DNA from 2 places in the Variovorax sp. W2I14 genome. Region 2 is predicted to be linked to the other one. Evidence: riboswitches for the same ligand, from Rfam matches in the RefSeq annotation. Region 2 holds a riboswitch; the other holds the start of a gene.
The links. Region 2 has a riboswitch for glycine ahead of gcvT (glycine cleavage system aminomethyltransferase GcvT). Riboswitches for the same ligand answer to the same signal wherever they lie in the genome.

Region 1 (15,284 bases), 5.7 Mb from region 2:
GGCGAGCTCTGACACAGGTAAAAGCCCGCGCCCGGCGGGCCAAAGGCCAAGGCCTTGGAGTAAGCTGGCAGCACAAGAAAACCCAGCCAGGAGACCTCCCGCATGACCAACGCCAGCCAACCCTTCAACTTCAGCCAGTTCGTCCCCGGATTCGACTTCCTGAAGAACCTGGCCGGGGGCGCCGCGGCAGGCACCGGCGCCGCATCGTCGGTGCCGGGCATCCCCAGCCTGGCGAGCTGGGTGGCGCCAACGCTGAGCGTGGAAGAGGTCGACAAGCGCATCCAGGAACTCAAGACCGTGCAGTACTGGCTCGAGCAGAACGGCCATGCGCTCAAGGCGACGATCCAGGCGCTCGAGGTGCAGAAGATGACGCTCTCCACCCTACGTGGCATGAACGTGCGGATGGAAGACCTGGCGAGTGTGTTCACCAAGCAGGCGGCCGCCGCTGCTGCTCCGGCGCCGGCGTCCTTTGCAGCGGCTGCGCCCGAACCCGAGCCGGTCGAGGAAGAAGACGAAACCGAGATCGAGGAAGAAGCAGAAGAAGCACCCGCACCGAAGAAAAAGCCGCGCAGCAAGGCTGCCTCCGGCAAGGCTGCGGCCGACGGCGCCGGTGTGGTCGATCCGATGCAATGGTGGGGCTCGCTGACCGAGCAGTTCCAGCAGATCGCCAGCACGGCGCTGCAGGACGCGGCCCAGCTCAAGGTCCCCGCCATGGCCCAGCCGCTGGCCGATGCGGTCGGCAAGGTGATGGGCAAGACAACAGCCGCCGCAAAGAAGCCCGCGGCCAAGACCGCGACGAGAACCGCGGCCAAGAAGGCGGCAACGCCCGCCGCGAAGAAAAAGACGTCGGCCGCCGCGCGCAAGCGAACCACCGGCCGCCGCTGACGTCCCGCACATTCCACTTTTGAAGAGAACGGGTTGGCACGCATCATGAAGTTGTTTTCTACGGGTCATGCCACCCATCCGCAATGGCGCATGGCCGCCGGCCTCGTGCTGGCCCAGTTGCGCGCGCAGATGGCTCTGCCCGAATACGCGTCGTCCCCGACGCTCGGGCTGCTCTACATCACCGACCACTACGCGTCCGAGGCGCAGGACATCCTCGATCACCTGAGCGCCGAGTTGCCCGAGGTGACCGACTGGTCGGGCACCGTCGGCATCGGCGTCTCGGCCAACAACGCCGAATACTTCGACGAGCCTGGCATGAGCCTCATGCTCTGCGCGCTGCCGAGCGACCAGTACCGCGTGTTCTCGGGCGTGGCGCCGCTGAGCAATTCGGAAATGAGCGGGTTCGAGGCGCACACCGCGCTCGTCCACGCCGACCCCGCGACGCCGGACCTCACCGAGCTGATCGGCGAAATGGCCGGCCGCGTCGACACCGGCTACCTCTTCGGCGGACTCTCGTCAGGCCGTGGCGGCGCGCTGCAGTTCGCGGTGGGCGGCAACGGCAACATCCGCGGGCATGGCGCGGCCGGCGGCGTGTTCTCGGGCGGCCTGTCGGGCGTGGTGTTCGGCGAAGGCGTACGGGTGGTGTCGCGCGTTACCCAAGGCTGCCAGCCGCTGCGATCGGGCGTGCGCGAGCGCGAGATCACCGAGGCCGACGGCAACCTCCTGCTGAAGCTCGACGGCGAGCCCGCGCTCGACGTGCTGCTGGCCGACCTGCAGGTCTCGCTCGAGCGGCCGCAGGAGGCCATCGATGCGGTGCGCAACACGCTGGTCGGCCTGGCCGACGCGGGCAGCGACGGCGTGCGCCGCACCGGCGACCTGGGCGCCGACGTGCTGGTGCGCCACATCATCGGCCTGGACCCGACGCGCCGCGGCATCGCGATCGCCGACACGGCCGAGGCCGGCATGCGGCTGACCTTCTGCCGCCGCAATGCGCAGGCTGCGCGGGCCGACCTGATGCGCATCTGCGCGGAGATCCGCGAAGAGCTGGAGCCGGAAGAACAGACGCTGGCCACCGCCCGCGCCGTTGCTGCCGGCGAAGCCGAAGCGGCGCCGCACCCCGCGCGCCGCATCGCAGGCGCGGTGTACGTGAGTTGCTCCGGGCGCGGCGGGCCGCACTTCGGCGCGCCCGGTGCCGAGCTGCAGATCGTGCGCCACGCGCTGGGCGACGTGCCGCTGGTCGGCTTCTTCGCCGCGGGCGAGATCGCCCGGCATCACCTGTATGGCTACACCGGCGTGTTGACGGTGTTCACCAGCAAGGATTGACGGCGCGCGGTCAGGCCGGCTGCAGCACGCGCGGCGCCGGTGCCGGCATGCCGGTGAACGCAAAGTCCACCTCGGGCGCAAGCCCGCTCACGATCCGCGCGATCGACTTGCCCGATCCGCACGCATGCGTCCAGCCGAGCGTGCCGTGGCCCGTGTTCAGGTACAGGTTCGGCAGCTTCGTCTTGCCGATCATCGGCACGTTGCTCGGCGTCGCGGGGCGCAGGCCTGTCCAGAACTGGGCCTCCGTGGTGTCGCCGGCACCGGGGAACAGCTCTTCGACGCGCCGCACGATGGCTTCGCAGCGCACGCGATTCAGGTCGCGGTCGTAGCCGTTGAGCTCGGCCGTGCCGGCGATGCGCAAGCGGTCGCCCGATTCAGACGTGTAGCGCGAGAACACGAGCTTGAATTCGTCGTCGGTCAGCGAGACCTGGTGCGCCTTCGATGCGTCCTTGACGGGCAGCGTCACCGAATAGCCCTTGGCCGGGTAGATCGGCAGGCGGATGCCCAGCGGCGCCGCATACAACGGGCTCAATGAACCCATCGCCAGCACGAAGGCATCGCCGCGGATGCGCTGGAAGCGGCCTTCGCTGTCGGTCGCCTCGACGTGGTCGATGCTGCCGCCGGCTTCGCGCAGCGCGGTCACCGTGTGGCTCATGAGGAACTTCACGCCGGCCGCGGCCGCGAGGCCGACCAGCTCGCGCGCGAAGCGGTTGGCGTCGCCGGATTCATCCTCGGCCGTGTAGGTGGCGCCGGCCAGTTGGGGTCGGATGTGGGCGAGGGCGGGCTCGATCTTCACGGCCTCGTCGGCCGAGATCACCAGCCGTTCGCAGCCTAGGGCACGCATCTGCTCGGCGGGCTTGAGTGCGCCGTCGAACTCCTTCTGTGTCGTATAGAAATGCAGGATGCCCTGGGTGCGCTGGTCGTAGCTCAGGCCCGTGTCTCGGCGCAGTTGCTGCAGCGTGTCGCGGCTGTAGGTGCCCAGGCGCACGATCTGCTCGATGTTGTGCTTCGTGCGCGCCGGCGTGCATTCGCGCAGGAACTGCAGGCCCCAGAGCCACTGGCGCATGTCGGCTCGGATGCGAAAGAGCAGCGGGGCGTCTTCCTTGCCGAGCCACTGCAGCACCTTGAGCGGTGCGCTGGGGTTGGCCCAGGGTTCGGCGTGGCTGACGGATATTTGCCCGCCGTTGGCGAAGCTGGTTTCGGCGGCCGGGGTGGCCTGCCGGTCGATGACGGTCACTTCGTGGCCGAGTTGCTGGAGGTAATAAGCCGAAGTCACGCCGAGCAGGCCGGCGCCAAGAACGATCACGCGCATTGCAAGTACCTTTGAGGTGCAGCGCTTGAATGGCGGGCGTGGTGTGCTATTCAATCAATAGCAAGCAACCGGACGTCCGCCGTCCAAGTTGCCGCTCCCCCTGTCCTCGATACCTGAGAGATTCACCTGTTGCGCCTTGCAGCAGGTTTGCTCCTTCGGTGCATCGCGACACCTTTGCGGGGTGCGATGGCTCTCCAGACGGCGTTTGATTTGATGCAGTACTGACCCCTTGCCGAAATTACAAAGAACTTCGTTGGGCCGACCTGAGCGTTTATGGGAGTTTGCGCCTTCGGTAGGGCCACCGGGGTGGCCCGCTCTCCTGCAGTGGGGGCGATTGTAGGTGGGCCCCGCGGATGCGCCAACCCTGGATTTCGGCCCTGTGGGCCGGTGGGATAATCGCCCGTTCATTCGCCAGAGGGCGATCGTTCGACAACAACAGGGGACCCCATGATCCTGGTAACCGGCGGCGCAGGCTTCATTGGCGCCAATTTCGTACTCGACTGGATCGCGCAGAGCGATGAGCCGGTCGTGAACCTCGACAAACTGACCTACGCGGGCAACCTCGAGACACTCGCGTCCCTCAAGGACAACCCGAAGCACATCTTCGTCCAGGGCGACATCGGCGACAGCGCGCTGCTCGACCGCCTCCTGGCCGAGCACAAGCCCCGCGCCGTCGTGAACTTCGCCGCCGAATCGCACGTCGACCGCTCGATCCACGGCCCCGAAGACTTCGTGCAGACCAACGTGCTCGGCACCTTCCGCCTGCTCGAATCCGTGCGCGGTTTCTGGAATGCGCTGCCGGCCGACCAGAAGGCTGCCTTCCGCTTCCTGCATGTGTCGACCGACGAGGTCTACGGCTCGCTCTCCAAGACCGACCCGGCCTTCACCGAAGAAAACAAGTACGAGCCCAACAGCCCCTACTCGGCCAGCAAGGCCGCCAGCGACCACCTCGTGCGCGCCTGGCATCACACCTACGGCCTGCCGGTGGTCACGACCAACTGCTCGAACAACTACGGGCCGTTCCATTTCCCCGAGAAGCTCATCCCTCTCATGATCGTCAACGCACTGGCCGGCAAGCCGCTGCCCGTGTACGGCGACGGCATGCAGGTGCGCGACTGGCTCTACGTGAAGGACCACTGCAGCGCCATCCGCCGCGTGCTCGAAGCCGGCAAGCTCGGCGAGACTTACAACGTGGGCGGCTGGAACGAGAAGCCCAACATCGAGATCGTCAACACCGTCTGTGCGCTGCTCGACGAACTGAGCCCCAAGGCCGACGGCAAGCCGTACAAGGAACAGATCACCTACGTGACCGACCGCCCGGGCCACGACCGCCGCTACGCCATCGACGCGCGCAAGCTCGAGCGCGAGCTCGGCTGGAAGCCCGCCGAAACCTTCGACAGCGGCATCCGCAAGACGGTCGAGTGGTACCTCGCGAACGGCGAGTGGGTGCGCAACGTGCAAAGCGGCGCCTACCGCGAATGGGTCGAGAAGCAATACGACGCGAAGGCGGCGGCATGAAGCTGCTGCTGCTGGGCAAGGGCGGACAGGTCGGCTGGGAGCTGCAGCGCAGCCTCGCGCCCCTGGGCGAACTGGTGGCACTCGACTTCGACAGCACCGATTTCAACGCCGACTTCGGCCGTCCCGAGCAACTGGCCGAGACGGTGCTGAAGGTGCGGCCCGACGTCATCGTCAACGCCGCAGCGCACACCGCGGTCGACAAGGCCGAGAGCGAACCCGAGTTCGCGCGCAAGCTCAACGCCACCTCGCCCGGTGTCGTGGCCGAAGCCGCGCAGCAGATCGGCGCGCTGATGGTTCACTACTCGACCGATTACGTCTTCGACGGCAGCGGCAGCAAGCCCTGGAAGGAAGACGATGCGACCGGTCCGCTCAGCATCTACGGCAGCACCAAGCTCGAAGGCGAGCAACTGGTGGCAAAGCACTGCGCGAAGCACCTGATCTTTCGCACGAGCTGGGTGTATGCGGCACGCGGCGGCAACTTTGCCAAGACCATGCTGCGCATCGCCAAGGAGCGCGACAAGCTCACGGTCATCGACGACCAGTTCGGCGCGCCCACCGGCGCCGAGCTGCTGGCCGACATCACCGCGCACGCCATTCGCGCGACGCTGCAGGACCCGTCCAAGGCCGGGCTCTATCACGCGGTGGCCGGTGGCGTGACCACGTGGCATGGCTATGCGCGCTTCGTGATCGAGCAGGCAAAGGCGGCGGGTGTCGAACTCAAGGCCGGCCCCGAGGCGGTCGAGCCCGTGCCCACCACCGCATTCCCGACGCCGGCCAGGCGGCCGCACAACTCGCGCCTGGACACCACCAAGCTGCAATCGACCTTCGGCCTCGTTCTGCCCGAGTGGCAGTCCGGCGTCGCCCGCATGTTGCGCGAAACCTTCTGACATCCGTCGAGCAAGACAAGAGACACGAACGAACATCCCATGACCCAAACGACGCAACGCAAAGGCATCATCCTCGCCGGTGGCTCGGGCACCCGCCTGCATCCCGCGACGCTCGCCATGAGCAAGCAACTGCTGCCGGTGTACGACAAGCCGATGATCTATTACCCGCTCAGCACGCTGATGCTGGGCGGCATGCGCGACATCTTGATCATCAGCACGCCGCAGGACACGCCGCGTTTTCAGCAGTTGCTGGGCGATGGCAGCCAGTGGGGCATGAACCTGGAGTACGCGGTGCAGCCGAGCCCGGATGGGTTGGCGCAGGCGTTCCTGATCGGTGAAGAGTTCGTGGGTAATTCGCCGAGTGCGCTGGTGCTGGGGGACAACATCTTCTATGGCCATGACCTCGTGCACTTGCTTGCCGACGCCGATGCGAAGCCATCCGGCGCAACCGTGTTCGCGTATCACGTGCAGGATCCTGAACGCTATGGTGTGGTGGCGTTCGATGCGAATGGTAAGGCCAGCAGCATCGAGGAAAAGCCGCTGAAGCCCAAGAGCAGCTATGCGGTGACGGGGCTGTATTTCTACGACAACCAAGTCGTCGACATCGCCAAGGCGGTGAAGCCAAGCGCGCGCGGCGAACTTGAAATCACCGCGGTCAACCAGGCGTACCTCGACCTCGATCGGCTGAACGTGCAGATCATGCAGCGCGGCTATGCGTGGCTCGATACAGGCACGCACGACAGCCTGCTCGAAGCGGGGCAGTTCATCGCCACGCTGGAGCATCGGCAGGGGCTGAAGATCGCGTGTCCTGAAGAGATTGCGTGGCGCAATGGCTTCATCTCGACCGAGCAACTCGAAAAGCTTGCGGCGCCGCTGGAAAAGAGCGGCTACGGCAAATACCTCAAGCACCTGCTGAGCGATGAGGTGCGCTCGTGAAGGCCACGCCTACCTCGATTCCTGACGTGCTCGTGATCGAGCCCAAGGTGTTCGGCGATGCGCGGGGGTTCTTCTTCGAAAGCTTCAATGGCAAGGCCTTTGACGAGGCGGTGGGCAGGCATGTGGAATTCGTGCAGGACAACCACTCGCGATCGGCCAAGGGCGTCTTGCGTGGTCTCCACTATCAGCTGGAACAAACCCAAGGCAAGCTGGTGCGCGTCACGCGCGGCGCGGTGTTCGATGTGGCGGTGGACATCCGGCGCGCGTCGTCCACGTTCGGTAAATGGGTGGGTGTTGAACTCAGCGAGGACAATCACAAGCAGTTGTGGGTGCCCGAAGGCTTCGCCCATGGCTTTCTGGTGCTGAGCGAATCGGCGGATTTTCTATACAAGACCACCGACTACTACGCACCGGCGCACGAGCGTGCGATCCGTTGGGACGACGAGCGCCTCGGCATCCAATGGCCGGATGTGGGGGGGGCACCAACGCTCTCCGCCAAGGATCTTGCAGGTTTGCCAATGGACCTTGCGGAACTGTTCGAACGGTGACCGGCCCCACCTTTCGGAAAAAAATGAATGAGCTTGTTGATGGAAGCGAAGCAAAGATGATCGATTTGGCAGGTTTCGAGCAGGAACTGCGGGGGCGGAAGGTCTTCGTCACCGGGCACACGGGCTTCACTGGCGGATGGGCGTGCCTTTGGCTGCAATCCATCGGCGCTGTCGTCGAAGGCTATTCGCTGCCCGCGGAAACTACCCCGTCACTCTTCGCGGCCGCAGGCCTCGAAAAGGACGTGCAGGGCACGCTCGGGGACATTTGCGACTACGACCGGCTGCTGGCTGCAATGAAGGCCTTCGATCCCGAACTGGTACTGCACTTGGCGGCGCAGCCGCTCGTTCGGCGTTCATACCGGGAGCCGCTTCGGACTTTTCAGGTCAACGCTCAGGGCACGGCCCATGTGCTCGAGGCAGCCCGCGTTACCGGCGTGCGCGGCGTGGTCTGCGTGACCACCGACAAGGTGTACCGCAACAACGAGTGGCCTTGGCCTTATCGGGAAAACGATCCGCTCGGCGGCAAGGATCCTTACAGCGCATCTAAGGCTTCAGCCGAGATGGTGATTCAGAGCTATGCCGCGTCCTACCCGTTTACGGAGGGCAAGGGGCCGGCGATCGCGACGGCACGTGGCGGCAATATTGTCGGCGGCGGCGACTGGTCCGAAGACCGACTCATCCCCGACTTTGTGCGCAGCGTGGTCAACGCTACGCCGCTGACGCTGCGCTATCCGCAGGCCACTCGTCCCTGGCAACACGTGCTTGCGCTGGTGCACGGATATCTGCTGTTGATGTCGAAACTGGTCGGGTCGAAGCCGCAAGACGCCGCACGCGCGTGGAACCTGGGGCCGCAGGATCCGAGGCAGTACTCAGTGCGTGAGGTGCTGGAACTCATGAGCGACGAGTGGCAGCGTCCGCCGCTGGAGTTCATGGACAACCCGCTGCCCGAGGCGGGGGCTCTCGCGCTCGATAGTTCGATTGCCCGCAACCTGCTCGGCTGGGCGCCGGCCTGGGACACGCACCGCGTGGCGCGCGAAACGGCGGCCTGGTATCGCAAATACTACGAAGCGCCGCACTTGGCCAAGGACATCACGTTGGCGCAGATCGAGGCCTGGCGCGGAGACATCCGCGCATGATCTACATGATCGGTGGACGAGGCCGGTTAGGGCAGGCGATCCTTTCTTCGCGCGGTTCGCTGGAAACCATTTGCCTGGACCGCGCGGTCTACGAGGACTGGTGGCAGCCCGCGGCCGCAGGGGCGATCGAACGCTTCTTCGAAGCCGCGCCAGTCGGTTCGGTCGTGCTTGTCACTGCCGGGTTGCTGGATCCGACGCTTTCCGCCGCAGAACACCGCCGCGTCAACGTCGAGCTTCCGATGCGTGTGATCGACGGCGCATGCAGAGCCGGATTGCGCGTGGTGACCTTCGGCACGGTGATGGAGCGGCTGACCCGGCATCCCAATCCGTACGTGGCCAGCAAGGCGGAGCTCGGTGTTTTCGTCACGGATCGCGCCGCCGCGGGCGATGCGGTGCTGCACCTCCAAGTGCACACCTTGTATGGCGGCGGCGCACCCGCGCCTTTCATGTTCCTCGGGCAACTCTGCCAGGCGTTGCGCGATGGCCTTCCGTTCGAGATGTCGCCGGGCAGGCAACTGCGCGAGTACCATCACGTCGATGATGAAGCGACCGCGCTGCGCGCACTGTTGGAGACTGGCGTCACGGGCGTTCTGCCGTTGAGCCACGGTGCGCCAGTCACGTTGGCCGACCTGGCTCGCGGTGTGTTCGATGCCGTAGGGCGGCCGGAGTTGCTGCGCATCGGCGCACGTCCTGAACCGCCGGACGACAACTACGCAACGGTGCTGGCAAGAACCCCGCAGATCGAACAGATCGATTTCAGGGCCACCTTGCCGGGCGTGGCCGCTTATGTGCAGGCTCAACTGCCCGGATTGCAGCAAGCATGAACGGAGATATTCATTTGTCTGCAAAGCGACCGCTGGTGTCCATTGCCATTCCCGTGCTCAACGAAGCCGGCAACCTCGATGCGCTCTATGCACGCTTGGTGGCCCTGGGAGAGCGCATGGCGGATCGGTGCGATCTCGAATTTGTTTTCACAGACAACCATTCGGACGACCAGACCTGGTCGATGCTGACCCGGCTCGCCGAGCGAGATCCTCGCATTCGGGCGCTGAGGTTTTCGCGTAATTTCGGATTCCAGAGTTCGATTCTTGCCAACTATCTGCATGCGCGGGGAGATGCCGTCCTGCAAATCGACGCCGACCTGCAAGACCCGCCCGAGATGCTGGAGGAGTTCTTCGCGCTCTGGCAGCAGGGTTATCACGTGGTCTACGGTATCCGCCGTAAACGGCGCGAAGGCATGCTGATGAACCTGATCCGCAAATGCGGCTACTGGGTCATCGACCGGGTCAGCGAACACCCGATTCCACGCGATGCAGGCGACTTCCGATTGGTCGATCGTGCGGTGATCGAGGCCATTGCCAAGTCGCGCACGAGCAACCCCTACCTGCGCGGAATGATCGCCGGGATGGGATTCAACCAGACTGGCATCGCCTACGACCGCGATGCGCGCACGGTGGGCGAAAGCAAGTTCAACGTGATGCGCCTGATGCGTCTCGGACTGACGGCCGTGTTCAACCATTCGACCGTGCCCGCTGCGCATGGCTTCATTCCTGGGAGTGGTTATCCTCTTGGGTTGCCTGGCGGCATCGGTCTACTACGTCATCCTCCGCCTGCTGCAGCCTGACCTGCCGCGCGGATTCGTCAGCATCCAGCTGCTGATTCTTTTCGGCATCGGGCTCAATGCGTTCCTGCTGGGAATCATCGGCGAATACATCCTGCGGATCTATCGCGTGCTGCGCGCGGATCCGATCGCCATCGTTGAGCGCACGCTTAACATGCAACCGAACGATCTCAAGCTCTAGGGAACACACATTCATATGAAAGCAGTCATCCTCGCCGGCGGTCTCGGCACGCGCATCGCCGAAGAATCCGACACCAAGCCGAAGCCGATGGTCGAAGTCGGCGGCCGGCCGCTGCTGTGGCACATCATGAAGATGTATGCCAACCATGGAATCAAGGACTTCGTGGTCTGCCTGGGCTACAAGGGCTACGTGATCAAGGAATTCTTCTTCAACTATTACCGGCACATGTCGGACATGCGCATCGACCTGCGCAACGGCGATCACCAGATCCTGGACAGCCAAGCCGAAGACTGGCGCATCACGCTGGTCGATACCGGGGCCGACACCATGACGGGCGGACGTCTCAAGCGGGTTGCAAGATACCTCGACGACGAGACCTTCTGCCTGACTTATGGCGACGGCCTGTCGGACGTGAACATCGGCGCTGAAGTGGAATTCCACAAACGGCACGGCAAGCTCGCCACGGTGCTTGCGGTGCAGCCTCCGGGCCGCTTCGGTGTGCTGAATATCGATGCCGATCAGAAGGTCTCGAGCTTCGAAGAGAAGCCGAGCGACGAAATCGGCTGGATCAACGGTGGCTTCTTCGTCCTGGAGCCGAAGGTGATCGACTACGTTGCGGACGACACCACGTCCTGGGAACGTGCGCCGCTCATGAATATCGCAAAGGACGGCCAGCTCGCGGGTTTTCAGCATCACGGGTTCTGGCAACCTTGCGACACGTTGCGCGACAAGCGCGAACTCGAGGCGCTCTGGAACAGCGGCAAGGCGCCCTGGCGCACCTGGGAGTGAGGCAACTCCTCCGTTTTGCGGTGGTGGGTGTACTGAACACCGCCGTCGGCTATGCGGTGATCTTCGCTTGCATGTACTTGGTGGGCTGGGGAGCGGTTGTCAGCAACATCGCAGGCTATGCGGTGGGACTGGTTGTCTCGTACACCCTGAACCGTACTTTCACATTTCGCAGTGCAGCGGGAAAAAAACGTGAAATCGTTCGCTTTCTGTCAATCTTCATGGTGGCCTATCTGGCCAACATCGGTGTGTTGATGCTGCTTATCGACCATCTGGGTATGCACAAGGGGTGGGCGCAGCTCGCAGCCGGGGCGGTCTATACCAGCCTTTTCTATGTGTTGAGCAAGTACTACGTCTTCGTCGAAGCGCATTCGGAAGCCACCAGCCGTTGAAGACGGACCAAGTCGGCACGGCCGGCCACGAAATCAGGGATCCGACAGGATGACGGTAGAAAAAAACGGGCACTCACTCCTCAGACAGGCGGCCATCGTGTTGTTGCCTTCGCTGGCCATCGTGGCGGCGCTGTGGCTGCCTTTCGGTTTTTCAATGGGCGGGCTGGTGGAGGAATGGGACTTGCTGGGTCTCTTCACGGAACACGGGCCTTTCCTGATGGTGCATCTGGACGGGCCGCTGCCTGCCCACGCCATCAGGCCGTTCATGCCTCTGAGTTTCGCGCTCTCCTATCTTGCCGATCGCGATTCGTTCGATGCGTGGCATCTGCTCACCATTGCGTCGCTTCTGGCCAAGGGCGGTGCGACAACCTACCTCGTGAGTCGCGCAACCGGTTCGCGCGGATGGGGCATCGTGGCCGCTGCTCTCTTGCTTCTCTATCCCGCCGACACGATGCAGTTGTCGCTGCGCAGCATTCACATCAACGTTGCTATTGCGCTGCTGCTGACGGGTAGCGCGCTGCTCGTTTCCGCTTTCGGGGCGCGCAGTCCCGCACGGGCAGTGGCGGGCGCCGTTGTCGCCACGACTTTCTACGTCGTAAGCCTTGGCATCTATGAAGCCGGGCTCGTGCTCATCCTGTTGCCGCTGGCCGTACCTTTTGCGCGTTCGGGCTTGAGCCGCATCGTGCATTTCCGCCGACGCGAACTCGAGCTTGCGGCTATCTGGGCAGGTGGTGTTTGCCTGTATCTGGGATACGCGGCTTGGGCTTCGCACAAGGTAGCCAGCTATCAGTCACAGGTGACCGGCGGCGGGCAAGGACCGATCGCAACGGCAATTGCCGCGTTCCCGAAGCTGTTCACCACGGGGGCGGCACGGGCGCTCATCGGAGGCTGGATGGATGCATGGCGCATGCTTGCCGTCGAGTACACGAGCTATGTGTATTTCGGATGCGCAGTCCTGGGGATTGCAGCGGTCGCGTTGTTCGCCATTGCGCTGGGCCGCAGTCGTGTGTCAGACGAGCCGAGCGCTCTGCCTTCTTGGCGGATGCCTGCGCGCTTGTTGCTGGCTGGACTCGTGCTGATGCTGGCTGGTTATGCGCCATTTCTGACATCGCCCTATCACGTGGTTGTCAGCCAACGCACATTTCTATGGGCAACTCCCGGGGCTGCCATGGCCTGGGTGGGCGTGCTCTTGATGATTTGGCGACTTGCACGTGCGCCCGCGATTGCTGGCGCATGCCTGCTGCTCGCTCTCGGATTCGGTGCGCAGCTTTTCCAGTTTCACCACTATGTCGAGTTGACGCAGCGACAGCGCGCGGTGCTGCGCGGCATTGTCGAATCCTCCGACCTGCAGCCCGGCAAACCGGTCGTGGTGCTGGATGGCTCCAGCCAGATCGGCCACTCCTGGTTCTTTGTGAATGGCGACATGGTGCGCAATGCGCTCAGCTATCTCTACGGTCGTGCGGTAGGGCCCGTGGAGGTATGCCATGCGCCCGGCATGGAGTGGGTGCGGCCTGATCAGTTCGGCAGAAAGGGCCGATGCGCCGAGAGCGAAACCGGCTGGAGCTTTGACTTCCCCCATGCCGTCAGCGGGCCGGGATCGCCCACCTCGGTGGTGGAACCTTCGCGGCATTTCGCAAGCGGCGGCAACGTCACCGTCGTCGGCGTTCGTGCGGACGGCACATCCACGGCCTTGCCAGGGGCACAGGCGGAGCGCCGGCGGGCGCTTCAAACAGGCGACGATGTTGTGGCGCGGCGCTACCGGGGCGTGCTGGCGCCCCGCTCGTCCGAGCGGTTCGGCCCGATGTTCCGCGATGAGACCGTCGGCGCCAGCTACCGGTGGAGTTTTGGAGATTGGTGGAATCTGGATCTGCCGACGCGCGGTTCCGGCTGGCGCGAGGTGGAGTGGACGGTGAACGGCCTGGTGCAGCGCTCGGCAGCCTGGATGGTGAGTTCGACCGCGGACGTGCTTTTCGAACTCTCGCCGTCGGTGGGCAGCTACCGTGTGCGTGGCGCGTTCGTCCAGTTCGCCAGTGACGCGGTCCGCAACGGCATGAGCCTGCAAATGAATGGTCGTCCGCTGGTGATGCGCTGGGTTTCGGCCACCCAGTTCGAAGCCGATGTGCCTCCGGATGCATTGGTTTCCGGCTTCAATCGGCTCGGCTTCGTCACGCAGGTCGACGACAAGTACTTCGGGCTTGGCGGCCAACTCGACTGGTTCGACGTCGTACCCGCCTCCCGCTGAAGCCGACGCGCGGCGGCTAGGCCGGCGCTTGAACCAGCATGCTTTGTAGTGTTTCCTGCAAGGAGTGTGTCGCCAGCGGCATGCCGTGCATCGCCGCGACGCGGTTCAGCTTGTCGGGGCTCCCGCAGAGTCGATGGACCTCATTGGGCCGCACAAACCGCGGATCCACCTGGACCTTCATGTGGTGTCCGGTCAACCGCTCGAATGTGTCGATGACGAACTGCAAGGTGTAGGGCTGGCCGGAACACACGTTATAGGCCTCTCCCGGCGCGCCGTGCGCAAGCAGGAGGAGGTAGGCGTCGCACACCATCCGTATGTCATTGAACTCTCGCTCTACATGCAGGTTCCCGAGCGACACCGACGGCGCACGCGTCGCGAAATGCGCCGCGAGCTTGGGGATCACGAAGTTCGGATCCTGGCCCGGTCCGGTATAGTTGAAGGGCCGGGTGATGACCAAGTCCAGCCGGTCGGAATAGGTCCGCGCCATGTACTCCATGGCCAGCTTGCTCATCGCGTAGTGGTTGACAGGGGCGGGTGGCTGCGTCTCCAGCAAAGGCGATTGTTCGCTGTTGCCGTAGATGTTCGCACTGCTGGCCAACAGTACGCGCCGAGGTCTTTTCGGCAGTTGTGCCAAGGCATCGAGCAGGTTGGTAGTGCCAAGGACGTTCACCGCATAGAAAGCGCCTTCGTCCGCGTGGCCTACGAAACTGATGGCGGCCAGGTGGACCGCCGCGTCGGGTGCAACTTCCTGCACTTCCTGATGCAACGCTTGCCGGTCAGTGAGGTCGGCGCGTGAGGGAACGACCTCATGACCGGCGGCAGTGGCATGCTTGGCAAAGGGGCGGCCGGTAAAACCGTCCGCCCCCGTCAGGAGGATCTTCAAAACGAGAAGCCCTGGGTGTTCCGGCGCAGGTCTGCTTCGACCATCATCTGGCACAGCTGTTCAAGTGTCGTGCGGGGCTCCCAACCGAGCTTGGCCTTTGCCTTGGCGGGGTCCCCGATCAACAATTCGACTTCGGCCGGGCGATAGAACTTGGGGTTGATCCGCATCACCGTCTTGCCGGTGGACGTGTCCACAGCCAATTCCTGTTCGGCCGCACCCTTGAAGTCGACTTCGATACCTGCGCCCTTGAACGCCATGCGCACAAAGTCACGTACCGTTTCCGTGCGGTTGGTGGCCAGCACGAAAGTATCGGGCTCGTCAGCCTGGAGCATGCGCCACATGCCCTCTACGTATTCCTTGGCGAAACCCCAGTCGCGCTTGGCGTCGAGATTCCCAAGCTCCATGACGTCGAGTTGGCCCAACTTGATCTTGGCCACCGAATCGGTGATTTTGCGCGTGACGAACTCGCGGCCGCGAAGGGGGCTTTCGTGGTTGAACAGGATGCCGCTGCTGCCGAAGATGTCGTAGCTCTCGCGGTAGTTGACCGTCATCCAGTGCGCGTAAAGCTTCGCGACGCCATAGGGACTGCGCGGATAGAAAGGGGTGTCTTCGACTTGGGGGATGGCCTGCACCT
Region 2 (15,284 bases):
AAAGCCCGTACATCATCCGCGTGGCAATCGCGCTTTTCATGGTGGCGGCGAGCATCGAAGGGCGCTCGGAGATCCGCAACGCGACGCCGATCCGCCGCGCGCATCCGCGCTTCGTGGAGAACCTGCGCAGCCTGGGCGTGCAGGTGGAGTGGACGAGCGAGGAGTGAAGCTCGCGCTCAGGCTGCTGCTGGCCTACCTGGTGGCGAGCTTCGCGATGGCGGTGGTGTTGGCCGTCTTTTTTCCGTCGCATGCGCATGTGCCCGCGGTCGCGGTGCTGCTTGTTTTTCCGCTGCTTCCGCTGCTCGCGCTCAAGGACTTGCTGGTGGTGGGCGCCGCATGGAACGGCGTGATGCCGCTGGCCGTTTTTGCCGTGCTGTTCGGCGGCATGGCGTGGCTGGCGTTGCGTGCCTGGGCACGCGACCGGTCGAGGGCAGCGGCACGCCCGTAGGCGGTCGGGGCCTCCGGATGCCGATCCCGTCCGTCAGAACGACGGCACCGGGTTGCGTCCTTCGGTGAGCACGTAGGCGCCCTTGCGCCAGGCATAGACCAGCGTGCTGTCGATGGTGGCCACGCGGCGGCTCTTGCCGCCGGCCATGCGCTCGCCCTTGAAGGCGATGCGCATCTCGCCCGGCGCGTCGTCGGTGCCGAGCGCGAAGGTTGGCGTGCCGCCGATGTCGAAGCACCCGCCGCTTGGCGGCAGTTCATCCGGCTTCCCGGCGTCGCGCACTTTCTCGCAGGACTCGTGAACGCCTGCGTTCGTTGCCGACAGCGGAATGCCCGATGCGAGCACGCGCACCTGGCCTGCTTCGAGCCCATACACCGACAGCCATTGCCCGCAGTAGCCCTGCCAGCAACTGCCGTGGGCGATGGTCAGTGCAAAGCGCTGGGGCGCGATGCGCTCGACCTTGGTGGTGCCCAGGTTGCCCATGAAGCCGAGGTAGTCGACGGCGTCGTTGCGGCTCGCGAGTTTCCAGCCGTCCGCGCCCTGCTCGAAGAAGTAGGCGACGAGCCATGCGCCGTTCACGTGGCCGTTCATCGGCTGGCCTCGGTCGTCGAGCGGCACGGTCTCGGTCAGCATGACGGCGTGCGTATCGTCGAGCCGCACCACTTCGCGCGGCGACACATGCGCCTGTTGCTCGGCCTCGCTGCCGGGCACTGTATTGCCCTGGTTGGCTCTCTCGGGCAGCGAGACGGTGTCGGGCTGTCTGGGCGCGGCGCCGGGGCCTTGGGAGTCGGGAAATACCAGCGCCATGAGTTCGGCTCGCTTGAGCGTGGCCGATGCGGTGGGGCGAGGCACTGGTGGTGCTGCGGGGGCAACGGCCTCGGCGGTTGCCACGGCCACTGCGGCTTCGTCCGCCTGCGCGTCGGCGGTGACAACGGGGGCTTCTTTCTGCGGACAGCCGCCGAGCACGAAGAGCCCGGCAGTGGCGAGCGCGACAACGACGGCGCGCTGCAGCGGCTTCGACGGGCGGGGCAGGGGGAGGCTCGGGCTGGGCATGCGCGCGATTGTGCCAAGCCATGCCGCGATGACCCCGCGGCCAGAGCGCCCTGCGGCTTGGCGAGACAATCGCCGGCATTCGACACAGAAGGAGCATTCGAATGACGACGCTGCAGAAGATCCTGGGCACCGAACTCCCCCTCATCCAGGCGCCGATGGCCGGCATCCAGGTCAGCGCGATGGCCATTGCGGTGAGCAACGCGGGTGGGCTCGGCTCCCTGCCCTGCGCCATGCTGAGCCCCGAGGTGATGCGCAGCGAACTCGCGGCGATCCGTGCCGGCACCGACAAGCCCTGCAACGTCAACTTCTTCTGCCACACGCCGCCTGTGCCGAGCACCGAGCGCGAGGCCACCTGGCGCGCCGCGCTGGCGCCGTACTACGCGGAGCACGGCATCGATGCGGCGAGCATCCCGACCGGCCCGGGGCGCAATCCCTTCAGCGCCGACGTGGCCGATCTGCTGGCCGAGTTCAAGCCGCCGGTGGTGAGCTTTCATTTCGGGCTGCCGCCCGCCGAACTGCTCGCGCGGGTGCATGGCTGGGGCGCGAAGGTGCTGGCCTCTGCCACGACGGTCGAAGAGGCACTGTGGCTCGAAGCGCATGGCGCCGATGCGGTCATCGCGCAGGGGCTCGAGGCGGGCGGGCACCGCGGGCACTTTCTCTCGCATGACCTCACGAAGCAGCTGGGCACCTTCGCGCTGCTGCCGCAGCTGGTGCGCGCGCTGAAGGTGCCGGTGATCGCGGCCGGCGGCATCGCCGATGCGAATGGGGTGGCCGCGGCGATGGCGCTGGGCGCGGCGGGCGTGCAGGTCGGCACCGCCTACATGCTGACGCCCGAAGCCACGACGAGCGCGATCCATCGCGCGGCGCTCAAGAGCGAAGCGGCGCGCCACACCGCGCTCACCAATCTCTTCACCGGCCGGCCGGCGCGCGGCATCGTCAATCGCGTGATGCGCGAGCTGGGGCCCATCGGCGCGGCCGCACCCGAATTTCCGCTCGCCACCTCGGGCATCGCGCCGCTGCGCGCCAAGGCCGAGGCGAAGGGCAGCGGCGACTTTTCTCCGCTGTGGTCGGGGCAGAACGCCACCGGCTGCCGCGAGGTGCCGGCCGCCGAAGTGACGCGCGCGCTGGCCGAAGGTTTTCTTCAAGCATCCCGCTGATCCATTGCATTCATGACCCAACTCCACCTGCCCCTCAAGTTTCTCGAACACAGCGCACAGGCCAACGTGCGCGAGCCCTGGCTGCTGGTGCTGATGCACGGCGTCGGCAGCAACGAGCAGGACCTGTTCGGCCTTGCGCGCCTGATGCCGCCGCAGTTCCATGTGCTGAGCCTGCGCGCGCCGTACGTGCTGTCGCCCGATGCCTATGCGTGGTTCGAGTTCGAGGTGCTGCCGAACGGCGAGCGCCGCATCGACGAAGAGCAGGAGCGCGAGAGCCGCTTCCTGGTCGGCGAGATGATCGATTCGGCCGCGCAGCAACTGGGCGTGCCGCCCGAGCGCATCGTGGTGGGCGGCTTCAGCCAGGGCGGGATCATGGCGCTGTCGCTGCTGCTCACGCAACCCGCGAAGCTGCGCGCCGCGATGGTGTGGCACAGCCGGCTGCTCGCGCAGGTGGCGCCGCACATCGCGCCCGCCGAGGCTTTCGAGGGCAAGGCGCTGTGGGTGAGCCACGGCAGCGCCGACAACGTGATTCCGCCGGCCGCCGCGGCGGCCACGCGCGAGCTGGCGCGCACGCTGCCGCTGGCGTTGTCGGGCTCGGACTTTCCGGGCGCGCACGAGATCCGGCCGGCCGAGCTGCAGGGCTCGATCGCGTGGCTGCAGTCGCTGAGCGCGCCGGCCAGCGCAGCCTGAGCCGAGTTGTCACCGCGAGGGCGGTTGCGTCACAAGGCGTTACGAGCTTGTGGCGTGATGCGGTGCCGATTGATGCAACATCGACCGGTCTCCTGCATCACACAGCCTTCAGCAAAAGGAAAGTGCCGCCATGACCGACAACGACTCCCCAGGCTCCAGGGACGACGCCCCCGACTTCAGGCCCCGCCGCGAAACGCCGATCGGCATGATCGTCGCCATCGGCCTCGTGGTGCTGGTGGCCGCGTTCTTCGGCTGGCGCTGGTACCAGCAACAGCAGAAGCCGCCCGAGCCCACGCCGGTGGCCACCGCGCCGAACGACGGACCCGCGCCGGCACCTGCGGCCACCGAGCCCACCGGCCCGCAGAACCCCATCGAAGCGCTCGCACCGCCCGATGCCGCCTTGCCGGCGCTCGCCGAATCCGATTCGCGTGTGATGAAGGCGCTGGCCGAACTCCTCGGGGGCAAGAACGCTTCCGACTACCTGCGCTCCGACGGCATCGTGCGGCGCTTCGTCGCCACGGTCGACAACCTCGCGCGCGAGCAGGCGCCCGCCAGCGCGTGGCCGGTGCAGCCTACGGGGCAGCGCTTCATCACCGACGGGCCGCAGGGCGGCACGCAGACCATCGCGGCGAACAACGCGGCGCGCTACAACGGCATCGTGCTGCTCGCGGAAACGGTCGATCCGGCCAAGGCGGCGACGGTGTACGCCAAGCTCTATCCGCTGTTCCAGAAGGCGTACGAAGAGCTCGGTTTTCCAGGGCGCTATTTCAACGACCGGCTCATTGCGGTGATCGACCACCTTTTGCAGGCACCCGAGCCCAGCGGCCCGGTGCAGGTGCGGCTGGTCGAGGTGAAGGGCGACGTGCCCTCGCAGCGCCCGTGGGTGCGCTACGAGTACGTCGATCCGAAGCTGGAGGCCATGTCCTCCGGCCAGAAGATCATGGTGCGCATGGGGCCGGAGAACGAGCGCAAGGTGAAGGCCAGCCTGCGCGGCTTCCGCCAGCAGATCGCCACGGGCGAGCTGGCGAAGAAGAAGCAACCCTGAGGCAGGGCTCGAACCGAGGCCGCGCGCCATGTAGGCGCAGGCCGATTGCGATCGGCCGGGATGCCGCAGATGATGGCCCGACCTTCAAAAATTTCGAGGACACCGTATGAGCCTGCTGAGCGTCGACCTCTACCAGAGTGCCACCGATCCCGAGAAATTCCTGGCGTTGCCCACGGGCATCAACCCCGCCGAGCTGATGGGGCCGATGACCTTCGACCGCGACTATGCGCAGGTCAAGCGCTACCAGGAGGCCTTCGAATTCGATCCCTCCGGAACCTATGCCGGGGTCAACGCCGCCAAGATCGCCGCGGACATCCTCACGGTGAAGTGGGCGATGTACCGCCGCGAAGGCTGAGGCGCTGAGACGGACAGGGCGCCGCGGCGCCCGCGCGTTCAGCCTCGCGCCGCTTCGGTTTCCTCGTACTCGCCCACCGGCACGCAACTGCAGAACAGGTTGCGATCGCCATACACGTTGTCCACGCGGCCGATCGGCGGCCAGTACTTCGCGAGCTTGAGTTCGGCCAGCGGGAACGCGCCGAGCTCGCGCGAATACGGGTGCGACCATTCGGTGCCCAGCAGGCTGGCCGCGGTGTGCGGTGCGTGCTTGAGCGGGTTGTCTTCCTTGGGCCACACGCCTTCTTCGATGCGGCGGATCTCGCCGCGGATCGCGATCATCGCGTCGATGAAGCGGTCGAGCTCGGCCAGCGGCTCGCTCTCGGTGGGCTCCACCATCAGCGTGCCGGGCACGGGGAAGCTCAGCGTGGGGGCGTGGAAGCCGTAGTCGATGAGGCGCTTGGCCACGTCTTCGGCGGTGACGCCGCTGGTGTCCTTCAGCGGACGCAGATCGAGGATGCACTCGTGCGCGACGTGGCCGTTGGGGCTCGCGTACAGCGTGGGGTAGTGGTCCTTCAGGCGCGCGCTGATGTAGTTGGCGCTCAGGATCGCCGTTTCGGTCGCGGCCTGCAGGCCCTTGGCGCCCATCATGCGGCAGTACATCCAGCTGATCGGCAGCACCGCCGCATTGCCCAGAGGCGCGGCCGATACGGCACCCACGCCGTTCGATGCGACGCCGGCCGTCGCATGGCCCGGCAGGTACGGCACGAGGTCTTCGACCACGCACACAGGGCCCACGCCCGGGCCGCCACCGCCGTGCGGAATGCAGAAGGTCTTGTGCAGGTTCAGGTGGCTCACGTCGCCGCCAAATTCTCCGGGTGCAGCCACGCCGACCAGTGCGTTCATGTTGGCGCCATCGACGTACACGCGGCCGCCGTGTTCATGCACGAGCTCGCAGAGTTCCTTCACGCGCGTCTCGAACACGCCGTGCGTGCTGGGGTAGGTGATCATCACGGCGGCCAGCTTATCGCTGTGCTTCTCGCAGGCGCGCTTCAAGTCGTCCATGTCGACGTTGCCCTGCGCATCGCAGGCCGTCACCACCACCTGCAAGCCCACCATTTGCGCGCTTGCGGGGTTGGTGCCGTGCGCCGACGAGGGAATCAGGCAGATGTTGCGGTGGCCCTGGCCCTTGGCTTCATGGAAGGACTTGATGGCCAGGAGGCCCGCGTACTCGCCCTGCGATCCCGCATTGGGCTGCAGGCTGATGCCCGCGTAGCCGGTCGCTTCGCAGAGCCACGCGCGCAGTTGCGCGTCGAGCTGCGCATAGCCCAGCTGCTGCTCGGCGGGCGCGAAGGGATGGATGTTCGCGAACTCGGGCCAGGTGATCGGGATCATCTCGCTGGTTGCGTTGAGCTTCATCGTGCAGCTCCCGAGCGGGATCATGCTGCGGTCGAGCGCGAGGTCCTTGTCCGAGAGGCTGCGGATGTAGCGCAGCATCGCGGTCTCGCTCTTGTGCGTGTTGAACACCGGGTGCGTGAGAAAAGCGCTGGTGCGGCGCAGGTCTTCGGGCAGGCGCGGCGCGGTGTTGGCGAGGTCGTCGAAGCGCGGCATCGCGGTGCCCGCGGGCACGAACAGGGCCCAGAGCGTTTCGATGTCGGCGCGCGTCGTGGTTTCGTCGAGCGAAATGCCCAGGTGCTGCTGCAGCCGCTGGCGCAGGTTGACGCCCGCGGCGGTGGCGCGCTCGATGATCTTCGGCGTGTCGTCGCCGGTGCGGATCGTGAGCGAATCGAAGGCGAATTCATTGACCGGCGCGCGGCCCATCTGCGTGAGGCCTTGCGCAAGGATGGCGGTGAGCGCCGCCACGCGCTGCGCGATGCGGACGAGGCCATCGGGTCCGTGGTACACGGCGTACATGCTGGCCACGACGGCCGGCAGCACCTGCGCGGTGCAGATGTTGGAAGTGGCCTTCTCGCGGCGGATGTGCTGCTCGCGCGTCTGCAGCGCGAGGCGGTACGCGGGCTGGCCGTGCGTGTCGACGCTCACGCCGACCAGGCGGCCCGGCAGCGAGCGCTTGAACGAATCGCGGCAGGCGAGGTAAGCGGCGTGCGGACCGCCGTTGCACAGCGGCATGCCGAAGCGCTGCGTGGTGCCGCAGACGATGTCGGCATCCCATTCGCCGGGGGGCGCGAGCAGCGTGAGCGCCAGCAGGTCGGCGGCCACGCAGAACGCGGCGTCGCATTGGTGGGCATGGCCCGCGAGCGGGCGCAGGTCGTGCACATGGCCGGTGGTGGCGGGGTACTGCGCGAGCACGCCGAAGAACTCGCAGCTCGCCATCAGGTGCGGCAGCGTCTCGGAAACGGTGCTGACCTTGACCTCGATGCCCAGCGGCGCGGCGCGCGTCCTGATGACTTCGATGGTCTGCGGATGGCAGTCGCCAGAGACCAGGAACACGTTGCTCTTGCTTTTCACGCTGCGCTTGGCGAGCGTCATCGCCTCGGCCGCGGCCGTGGCTTCGTCGAGCATCGACGCGTTGGCGATGGCAATGCCCGTGAGGTCGCACACCATCGTCTGGAAGTTGAGCAGGGCTTCCATGCGGCCCTGCGAAATCTCGGCCTGGTAGGGCGTGTAGGCGGTGTACCAGGCGGGGTTCTCCAGCACGTTGCGCAAGATCACGCCCGGCGTGTGCGTGCCGTAGTAGCCCTGGCCGATGAAGCTCTTGAACACCTTGTTCTTCGACGCCATCGCCTTCAGCTCGGCCAGCGCCTCGGCCTCGGTCACCGGGGCCGGCAGGCGCATCGGCTTCGCACGACGGATGGCCGCGGGCACGATGCCGTCGATGAGCTCCGCCCGCGTTTCCGAGCCGATCACCGGCAGCATGCGCGCCTCGTCCGCCGCATCGATGCCGATGTGGCGGGCGAGAAATTCTTCGGCGTTCTCTAGTTCTTGCAAAGAGGGAAGGGCGGGAATCGGCATGGCGGTGAAGGCTCGAGGAGAAGAAGAAAAGGCGGGGGAACGCGGGGGATCAGGATTCGGCGGCGAACTTGTCGTAGGTGGCGGCGTCGAGCAGGGCGTCGAGCTGCGCGGGCTCGCTCAGCTTGACCTTGAAGAACCAGCCGCTGGCCAGCGGGTCGCTGTTGGCGAGCGACGGGTCGGCGCGCAGCGCTTCGTTCACTTCGGTGATCTCGCCCGAGACGGGCATGAACACATCGGCCGCGGCCTTCACCGATTCGACGACGCCGGCGACTTCGCCCTGCGCGAAGGTCTTGCCGACTTCGGGCAGGTCGACGAACACGACATCGCCCAGCGCGTCCTGCGCATGCACGGTGATGCCGACGGTGACGGCGCCGCCTTCGGCCGAGACCCACTCGTGGTCCTTGGTGTACTTGATGCTCATGGGAAAACTCCTCGTGGAAAAAATTGAATCGGGATGCAGAGCCTAGCCGCGGTCAGCCGCGATCAGCCTCGGTAGTAGCGGGTCGGCACAAAGGGCATGGTCGAGACTTCCATCGGCACCGGCTTGCCGCGCACGATGGCCTGCACGCGCGTGCCGGGCTCGGAGAACGCCGTGGCCACGTAGCCCATCGCGATGCAGCGGTCGGCCGTCGGGCCGAGCAGGCCGCTGGTGACGATGCCGATGTCCTGGCCTTCGAAGGATTGCAGCAGCGTGCCGTCGCGCACCGGAATGCGCTCCAGCGCGACGAGGCCGACGCGCTTGCGTTTGAGGGTGTCGTGGTCGGTGTGGCCTGCGGCGCCGACGGTCGCGGCTGCGAGTTGGGCGAGGATCTTTGCCGCGCCCGGGAAACCGCCTTCGCGCGCACCGCCCGCACGGCGCACCTTCTGCATTGCCCAGTTGAGCGACGCCTCGACGGGCGTGGTGGTGGTGTCGATGTCGTTGCCGTAGAGGCAAAGGCCCGCTTCGAGCCGCAGCGAGTTGCGGGCGCCGAGGCCGATGGGCTTGACCTCGGGCTGGGCCAGCAGCAGGCGGGCGAGGGCGTCGGCGTCCTTGCCGGCCACGGAAATCTCGAAACCGTCTTCGCCCGTGTAGCCGCTGCGCGTGACGAAGGCGGGGATGCCGCCGATCTGCACCGCACCGCCCGTCATGAACACGAAACGCTGGATGCCGGGTGACAGGCGCGCCAGCGTGGCCGCGGCCTGCGGGCCCTGCAGCGCGAGCAACGCGTGGTCGGGCAGGGGCTGCACCTCGCAGCGCGCGCCGATCTTCTGCTGGATGTGCGCGATGTCCGCCACCTTGCAGGCGCCGTTCACGATCACGAAGATCGAGCCGTGGCCTTCGTTGAAGAACATCAGGTCGTCGAGGATGCCGCCGTCGTCGTTCAGCAAGAGGCCGTAGCGCTGTTTGCCGGCGGGCAGGTCGATCACGTCGACGGGCATCAGGGTTTCGAAGGCGGCCGCTGCGTCGGGGCCGACGAGGCGCAGCTGGCCCATGTGGGAAATGTCGAACAGGCCGGCCGCATCGCGCGTGTGCTTGTGCTCGGCCATGAGGCCGGCCGGGTACTGGACCGGCATCGAATAGCCCGCGAAGGGCACCATGCGGGCGCCGAGCTCCACGTGCAGGTCGTACAGCGGCGTCTTGAGAAGTTGGGTATCGGGAGCGGAAGAAGCAGCCACGGGGCACTCCAAAGGGGCAGTCGAAATCCATGGCTGCAATGCCACGGGCCACCCCTGCTGTCCGCTTTACCTGAGAGATTCGCCCCACGATCGGGGTTTGCTCCTTCGGTGGGCCGGTGCACATGGTGCGATGGCCTCTCTCCAGCAAGGAAACGCCGGTGTGAACCGGCGCCTTGTCAGTCCTTTTGCCTGAGCGTTCGGGGATCCCCTGCGCCTTCGGCGGCCCCGTCGTGCGGGGCTCTCTCCTGACCCCGCCGAGTGTAGTGGACGAATCGCACGACTTCGAAACTCAACGGCGTCGGCGCGGGATTCTGGGCATCGGCGTGGAGCAGCAGAACCGCACCAAGGCTTGGATAAATCCGTCTGGTTGGCCTCTTCTTTTGGCACTAGCATATTGGGCACACCAACACACCCCCAAAGGAACGCAAAGAATGACAGATGCCAGGAATATGAGCTTCGCGGATATCCAGAAGCGCATCCAGGAAATGGACGATGAACGGGCCCAACTGGAGCTGGCATTGCAGGCCAAGCGTGGAGAAGAATTGAAGGTGCTGGCCGATGCCTATGCGAAGAAGCTCGAGGCAGCCGGTTTCAGCATCCCGGAGGGCAAGGCCGCGCTGGACCCTTACGACAAATCGGGAGCAAAACGCACGCGTTCACCCAATGGCAGCCAGGCATCGGAAGCCAAGGCCTATGTGAAGGGCACCGTGTACAAGGATCCCAATTCCAGCGCGACCTGGACTGGGGGAACAAAGGGCCGCCAACCGCCGTGGCTCATTGCCGCGCTCGAAGGCGCGCCGGACAAGGTCAAGGCTTATGAAAAGCTCGCTATAGGCGGCGACTTGGTCAATAACGGTTGATGCGATTCAGGGCCAGGTTTTGCAGCCTCACGCCGGCGATTGCCGGAATCGTCGAGGCGGTTCAGCATTTTTCAAAAATGATCTGAATGGAAATGCAAAAGCGGTGGACATTGCCGCGTCGAATTCAATACGCCGAACCGAATTGGAATTGGCGCCCTGGCCTTGGATATGCGGAATCAAATGAGCGAGGCCAATGTCTCGAACAATGACCGATACCGCGAGATATTCACGACTGCCTGAAATGGGTCACGGTGGACTTCAATGCACCACTTCCGCGGGCGGCAGCAGCCGCTCGATGCGCTCCCGCAGCGATTCGGCCCGCTCGGCGCCGGCCGTCTTCTCGATTTCACTGAGCATGAGCGCGGCAATGGTCAGCATCGCCTCGCGGTCGCGGGCCTCGCGCAGGGCGTCGCGCATCTGCAGGGCGAACTTGGGGTCGCGCCGCACGAACATGCGCTCGCAGATGTCGAACAAAAACATCCGCGTGGTGGCCAGTGAGCGCTTGCCGTCGAAGGTGTCGGCCGAGGTGGCGATGCGGATCGGGTCGGCCGCGGGCACCGGCATCGGGGTTGGTACAGCCGCAGCCGCCGCAGCAGCGGCCACCGCCTGCGCATCCTGCAGATAGCCCTTGCTCACCAGCGCCTGGATCGCCTGCTCCGCCTCGGTGCGGTTCGCGAACAGCGGGCTGAAGTCGGTCAGCGAGCGCCGGCCGTCGGCCATCAGCAGCAGGGCGCGTTCACGCTGGTTGAGCGTGCGCTGCCCGCCCTGGAGTTCGTCGCGTGCCTTGTCGGTCTTGGTGGGAAACATGGCGGCCACAGCTTTCGAAGATCGAAGGCTGCAGCATCGTTGCGAGCGGTGACATCTTCATGAACCTGTTCGGCTTACAGGGAGATCACCGCCGCCGCGCCGTCGGACGCTCAAGTCTTAGGCGCCGGTGCTTTCCTTGCGGATCAGCCACTTGTCGCCCACGCGCTGCAGTTCCAGCGTCTTGCGGTCGGTGCTCTTGAGCTTGTCGGCGCTGTAGACCTGCTTGAAGCGCGCGCTGGCGGTCTGGCCGTTGACGCTGATGACGAGGTCGTCGACGGTCACGCTGATCTTCGACTTGTTCGAAATGCGGGTGCGCCGCTCGGCTTCCCACTGCTTCTTGTCCTGCTTCCTGGCCGGTGTGAAGTCAGGGGTGTAGGCGGCGAGGTAGCGGTCCACGTCGCGTGCGGACCAGGCGTCGGCCCAGGCGCGCACGGCGGTTTCGATTTCGGCGATGCCCGCGCTGGGCGCTTGCGCGGGAGCGGCCGCTGGCGCAGCCGGCGCCGGGGTTGCCGCTGCAGCGGCCGTAGCCGATGCGGCAGGTGCTGGTGGTTTTGCCGCCGGGGTGGCGGCGGGCGTGGCAGCCAGTGCGGCCGTGGACAGCAGCCCTGCGGCGAGCAGGCAGGTGGCGAGTCGGTTCATGGGCGGTTCCCTCGGTTGTCGGTTGTTGGCGTGGCGCCGATTCTGGCAGCGAACCGCTGCAGAGGCAGCGGCGCCGCTACTTGAACCCGAGCGCCCGCGGCAGCCAGGTGCTGAGCGCCGGCACGAAGGTCAGGATCATCAGCACCGCGCCATGCGCCCAGAGGAACGGCACCAGCTCCTTCACCAGCGCCGACATCGGCACCTTCGACACGTTGCAGGTCACGAACAAGAGCCCGCCCACCGGCGGCGTGATCATCCCGAGCGTGAGGTTGAAGATCACGATCATCGCGAAATGCACCGGGTCCACGCCCAGCTTGATCGCCACGGGCGCGAGGATCGGCGCCAGCACCATCACGCCCGGCAGCGGTTCGATGAAGATGCCGAACAGCAGCAGGAACACGTTGACGATGATGAGGAACATCCACGGCGAGAGGTTCATGCTGATGAGCCATTCGGCCATCTGCTGCGGAATGCCCTCGATGGTCAGCACCCATGCGAACGAGGCCGACAGGCCGATGATGATCAGCACCGAGGCCGACAGCAGGGCGGAGCGCGAAAGGATGTCGGGCAGCATCTTCCACTCGAGCGTGCGGTAGATGAACTTGCCGCACACCAGCGCATAGAACACCGCCACCACCGAGGCTTCGGTCGGCGTGAACCAGCCCGCGCGCATGCCGCCGAGGATCACCACCGGCAAGAGGATCGCGGGTATCGCCTTCCAGGTCGTGATGAGAATTTCGCGCAGCGGCGGCGTTTGCCCGTCGCCCTTGTAGTTGCGCTTCTTCGATACATAGAAGTTCACGATGCACATCGCCACCGCGATCAGGATGCCCGGCAGGATGCCGGCCGCGAACAGCGTGCCGACCGAGACCGTCTCGTCCTGCAGCGCGTAGATGATCATGATGATCGAGGGCGGAATGATCGGCCCGACGATGGCCGTGGAGGCAGTGAGCGCCGCCGCATACGAGCGGTCGTAGCCGGCCTTGTCCATCATCTTGATGAGCATCGACCCCGGCCCCGCCGCATCGGCCAGCGCCGAGCCCGAGATGCCCGAGAAGAAGGTGAGCGACACCACGTTGGTGTAGCCCAGGCCCCCGCGCCGGTGGCCGACGAACTGGCCCGCGAAACGCAGCAGCACCTCGGTGAGCGAGCCGCCGCTCATGAGCTCGGCCGCCAGGATGAAGAACGGCACGGCCATCAGCGGAAAGCTGTCGATGCCGGTGAAGGTTTCCTTCAGCAGCACCATCAGCGGATAGTTCTCCGCGAGGATGAGCGTGGTGACGGTCGAGAGGCCGAGCGCAAAGGCCACGGGCACGCCGATGGCCAGGAAAATGCAGGCCGAGACGATGAGAACGATGCTGGCATCCATGGTCGTTCTCCTTACAGCGACGCCGAGGCGTTGGCATCGAAGTGCGCATCGGACGCGAACTCACGATTCATCACGTAGCCCCGCACCACCAGCAGCCAGTGCACGATCAGCAGGATGCCGCCGAACAGCATCGCGCTGTAGATGTAGGCGAATGGAATCTGCGTCACGGCCGTGAGCTGGAACATCGTGCGCTGCATGTAGAGCCACCCGTACCAGACCATGAAGCCGAAGAAGGCGAACAGCAGCGCGGCGACGAAGGCGCGCACCGCGATGGCGCCCGCGCGCGGCAGCGCATCCTGCAGGTTCTCCACCGCAATGTGGCCGCCGTAGCGCAGCACCGGCCCGGCGCCGAGGAATGTGAGCCAGATCATCATGTGGCGCGACACCTCTTCGGCCCACTCGAGCGAATTGCTGGTGGTGTAGCGCATCACGACGTTGGTGAAGATGATGACCGACATGGCGGCCAGCAGAAGGATCAGCGCCCAGCGGTTGGCGGCGAGAAAGTAGCGCTCGAAGGCTTGCACGTTGTTGTTCTCGGTTCTAGCGGAAAGCAAAGCAAAAAACCGTTCGAGCCAAGACAAACAACCGTTCGGGCTGAGCTTGTCGAAGCCCTGCGCGGCGCTTCGACAGGCTCAGCGTGAACGGTGGGGGATTCAGCGTGAACGGTTGGGGTCTGGCGCGCGAGGCTTACTGGACGTCCGTGATCTTCTTGATGTTGTCGGCGCCGAACTCCTTGGCGTAGCCCGCATAGGCCGGCTTCAGGGCTTCGCGGAAGGCGGCTCCGTCGACGGTCTTGGTGACCTTCATGCCGTCTTTCTCGAGCTGGGCAATGCCGTTGTTCTCGTCGTCGTTGACCTTCTTGCGCTGGGCCACGGAAGCCTTTCTGGCCGCGTCGACGAAGACTTTCTTGTCGGCATCAGAGAGCTTGTTCCACACCTTCGGCGAGAGCAGCAGCAAGGCGGGCGAGTACACGTGTCCCGTGAGCGACAGGTGCTTTTGCACCTGCGAGAACTTGGACGCGAGGATCACCGGAATCGGGTTCTCCTGCCCATCGACCGTGCCCTGCTGCAGCGCGCCGAAGAGTTCGGGGAAGGCCATCGGCGTCGGCAGGATGCCGAAGGTGCGGTAGCCGTCCATGTGCACCTTGTTTTCCATCGTGCGCATCTTCAGGCCCGCGGCATCGGTGGGCTTGACGATGTCCCGCTTGCTGTTCGTCATGTGGCGAAAGCCGTTCTCCGTCCAGGCCAGCGCGATGATGCCCTTGCTCGGGAACTTGGTGAGGATGTCCTGGCCGATCGGGCCGTCCATCACCTTGCGCGCATGGTCGTAGTCGCGAAAGAGGAAGGGGATGTCGACGATCTTGACCTCGGGCACGAAGTTGCCCACGGGGCCGGTCGAGGTGTTCACCAGATCCTGCGTGCCCAGCTGGATCGCCTCGATCTGCTCGCGCTCGCCGCCCAGCGCCGAGTTGGCGAAATGCTGGCACTTGAAGCGGCCTTGCGTGCCCTTCTCGACCTCGTCGCAGAACACCGTGGACCCGACGCCGTAGTGCGACTCCTTGGACGTCGCATAGCCGATCTTCAGCACCGTCGGTTGTTGTGCGAGGGCGGATGTGCCCAGGGCGAGCGAAAGGCAGGCGGCGGCAATGTGGCCGAGTTTCATGGTGTCTCCGGGGGGAATGTGGTCAGGGGTCAGGAATGCGTCAGGCGCATTCGACTATGCCGCAAGCGAGGGCTTGCGCATGTCGGGAGTTTCACGGACGCACACCCCGCCAGAAACAGAAAAGCCCTCCGAAGAGGGCTCCCTGAAAAGCACCCAAAGAGGCTAGGCGTCTTACATGCCCACGTAGTTCGGCCCGCCGCCGCCTTCGGGCGTGACCCACACGATGTTCTGCGTCGGGTCCTTGATGTCGCAGGTCTTGCAGTGCACGCAGTTCTGCGCGTTGATCTGCAGACGCTGCTTGCCGTCTTCGGTGCCGACGAACTCGTAGACGCCGGCCGGGCAGTAGCGGCTCTCGGGGCCGGCGAACTTCTCGAGGTTGATGTTGACCGGCACCGTCGCATCCTTGAGCGTCAGGTGGGCCGGCTGCTGCTCTTCATGGTTGGTGTTGCTGATGAACACGCTGGAGAGCCGGTCGAAGGTGAGCTTGCCGTCCGGCTTCGGATACACGATGGGCTTGCACTCGGCCGCGGGCTTCAGGTACAGGTGGTCGGGCTTGGTGCGGCGCAGGGTCCAGGGGATGTTGCCCTTCAGCAGC

Region 1: it holds a riboswitch for glycine, as region 2 does, so the genes downstream of both, QF040_RS29040 (D-amino acid dehydrogenase) here and gcvT (glycine cleavage system aminomethyltransferase GcvT) in region 2, are expected to answer to the same signal.

The regions. Positions count from the first base shown of each region.
Region 1 covers NZ_JBNDJX010000001.1:6,217,939-6,233,222, forward strand. Annotated here, with positions in the region: gene QF040_RS29025 (PLP-dependent aminotransferase family protein) at 1-12, shown strand, start outside; gene QF040_RS29030 (PhaM family polyhydroxyalkanoate granule multifunctional regulatory protein) at 103-885, shown strand; gene QF040_RS29035 (FIST signal transduction protein) at 931-2,208, shown strand; gene QF040_RS29040 (D-amino acid dehydrogenase) at 2,219-3,520, opposite strand; glycine riboswitch at 3,611-3,728, opposite strand; glycine riboswitch at 3,762-3,852, opposite strand; gene rfbB (dTDP-glucose 4,6-dehydratase) at 3,968-5,038, shown strand; gene rfbD (dTDP-4-dehydrorhamnose reductase) at 5,035-5,925, shown strand; gene rfbA (glucose-1-phosphate thymidylyltransferase RfbA) at 5,965-6,861, shown strand; gene rfbC (dTDP-4-dehydrorhamnose 3,5-epimerase) at 6,858-7,409, shown strand; gene rfbG (CDP-glucose 4,6-dehydratase) at 7,406-8,545, shown strand; gene QF040_RS29070 (NAD-dependent epimerase/dehydratase family protein) at 8,542-9,369, shown strand; gene QF040_RS29075 (glycosyltransferase family 2 protein) at 9,366-10,169, shown strand; gene QF040_RS29080 (hypothetical protein) at 10,114-10,347, shown strand; gene rfbF (glucose-1-phosphate cytidylyltransferase) at 10,363-11,136, shown strand; gene QF040_RS29090 (GtrA family protein) at 11,133-11,525, shown strand; gene QF040_RS29095 (hypothetical protein) at 11,575-13,767, shown strand; gene QF040_RS29100 (GDP-mannose 4,6-dehydratase) at 13,784-14,650, opposite strand; gene gmd (GDP-mannose 4,6-dehydratase) at 14,647-15,284, opposite strand, start outside.
Region 2 covers NZ_JBNDJX010000001.1:520,106-535,389, forward strand. Annotated here, with positions in the region: gene QF040_RS02480 (UDP-N-acetylglucosamine 1-carboxyvinyltransferase) at 1-167, shown strand, start outside; gene QF040_RS02485 (hypothetical protein) at 164-448, shown strand; gene QF040_RS02490 (hypothetical protein) at 482-1,498, opposite strand; gene QF040_RS02495 (NAD(P)H-dependent flavin oxidoreductase) at 1,600-2,655, shown strand; gene QF040_RS02500 (alpha/beta hydrolase) at 2,668-3,345, shown strand; gene QF040_RS02505 (DUF3014 domain-containing protein) at 3,476-4,390, shown strand; gene QF040_RS02510 (hypothetical protein) at 4,497-4,745, shown strand; gene gcvP (aminomethyl-transferring glycine dehydrogenase) at 4,784-7,696, opposite strand; gene gcvH (glycine cleavage system protein GcvH) at 7,746-8,117, opposite strand; gene gcvT (glycine cleavage system aminomethyltransferase GcvT) at 8,180-9,352, opposite strand; glycine riboswitch at 9,400-9,507, opposite strand; glycine riboswitch at 9,528-9,602, opposite strand; gene QF040_RS02530 (hypothetical protein) at 9,784-10,212, shown strand; gene QF040_RS02535 (hypothetical protein) at 10,471-11,019, opposite strand; gene QF040_RS02540 (YybH family protein) at 11,137-11,658, opposite strand; gene QF040_RS02545 (TRAP transporter large permease) at 11,735-13,027, opposite strand; gene QF040_RS02550 (TRAP transporter small permease) at 13,039-13,551, opposite strand; gene QF040_RS02555 (TRAP transporter substrate-binding protein) at 13,715-14,689, opposite strand; gene QF040_RS02560 (electron transfer flavoprotein-ubiquinone oxidoreductase) at 14,861-15,284, opposite strand, start outside.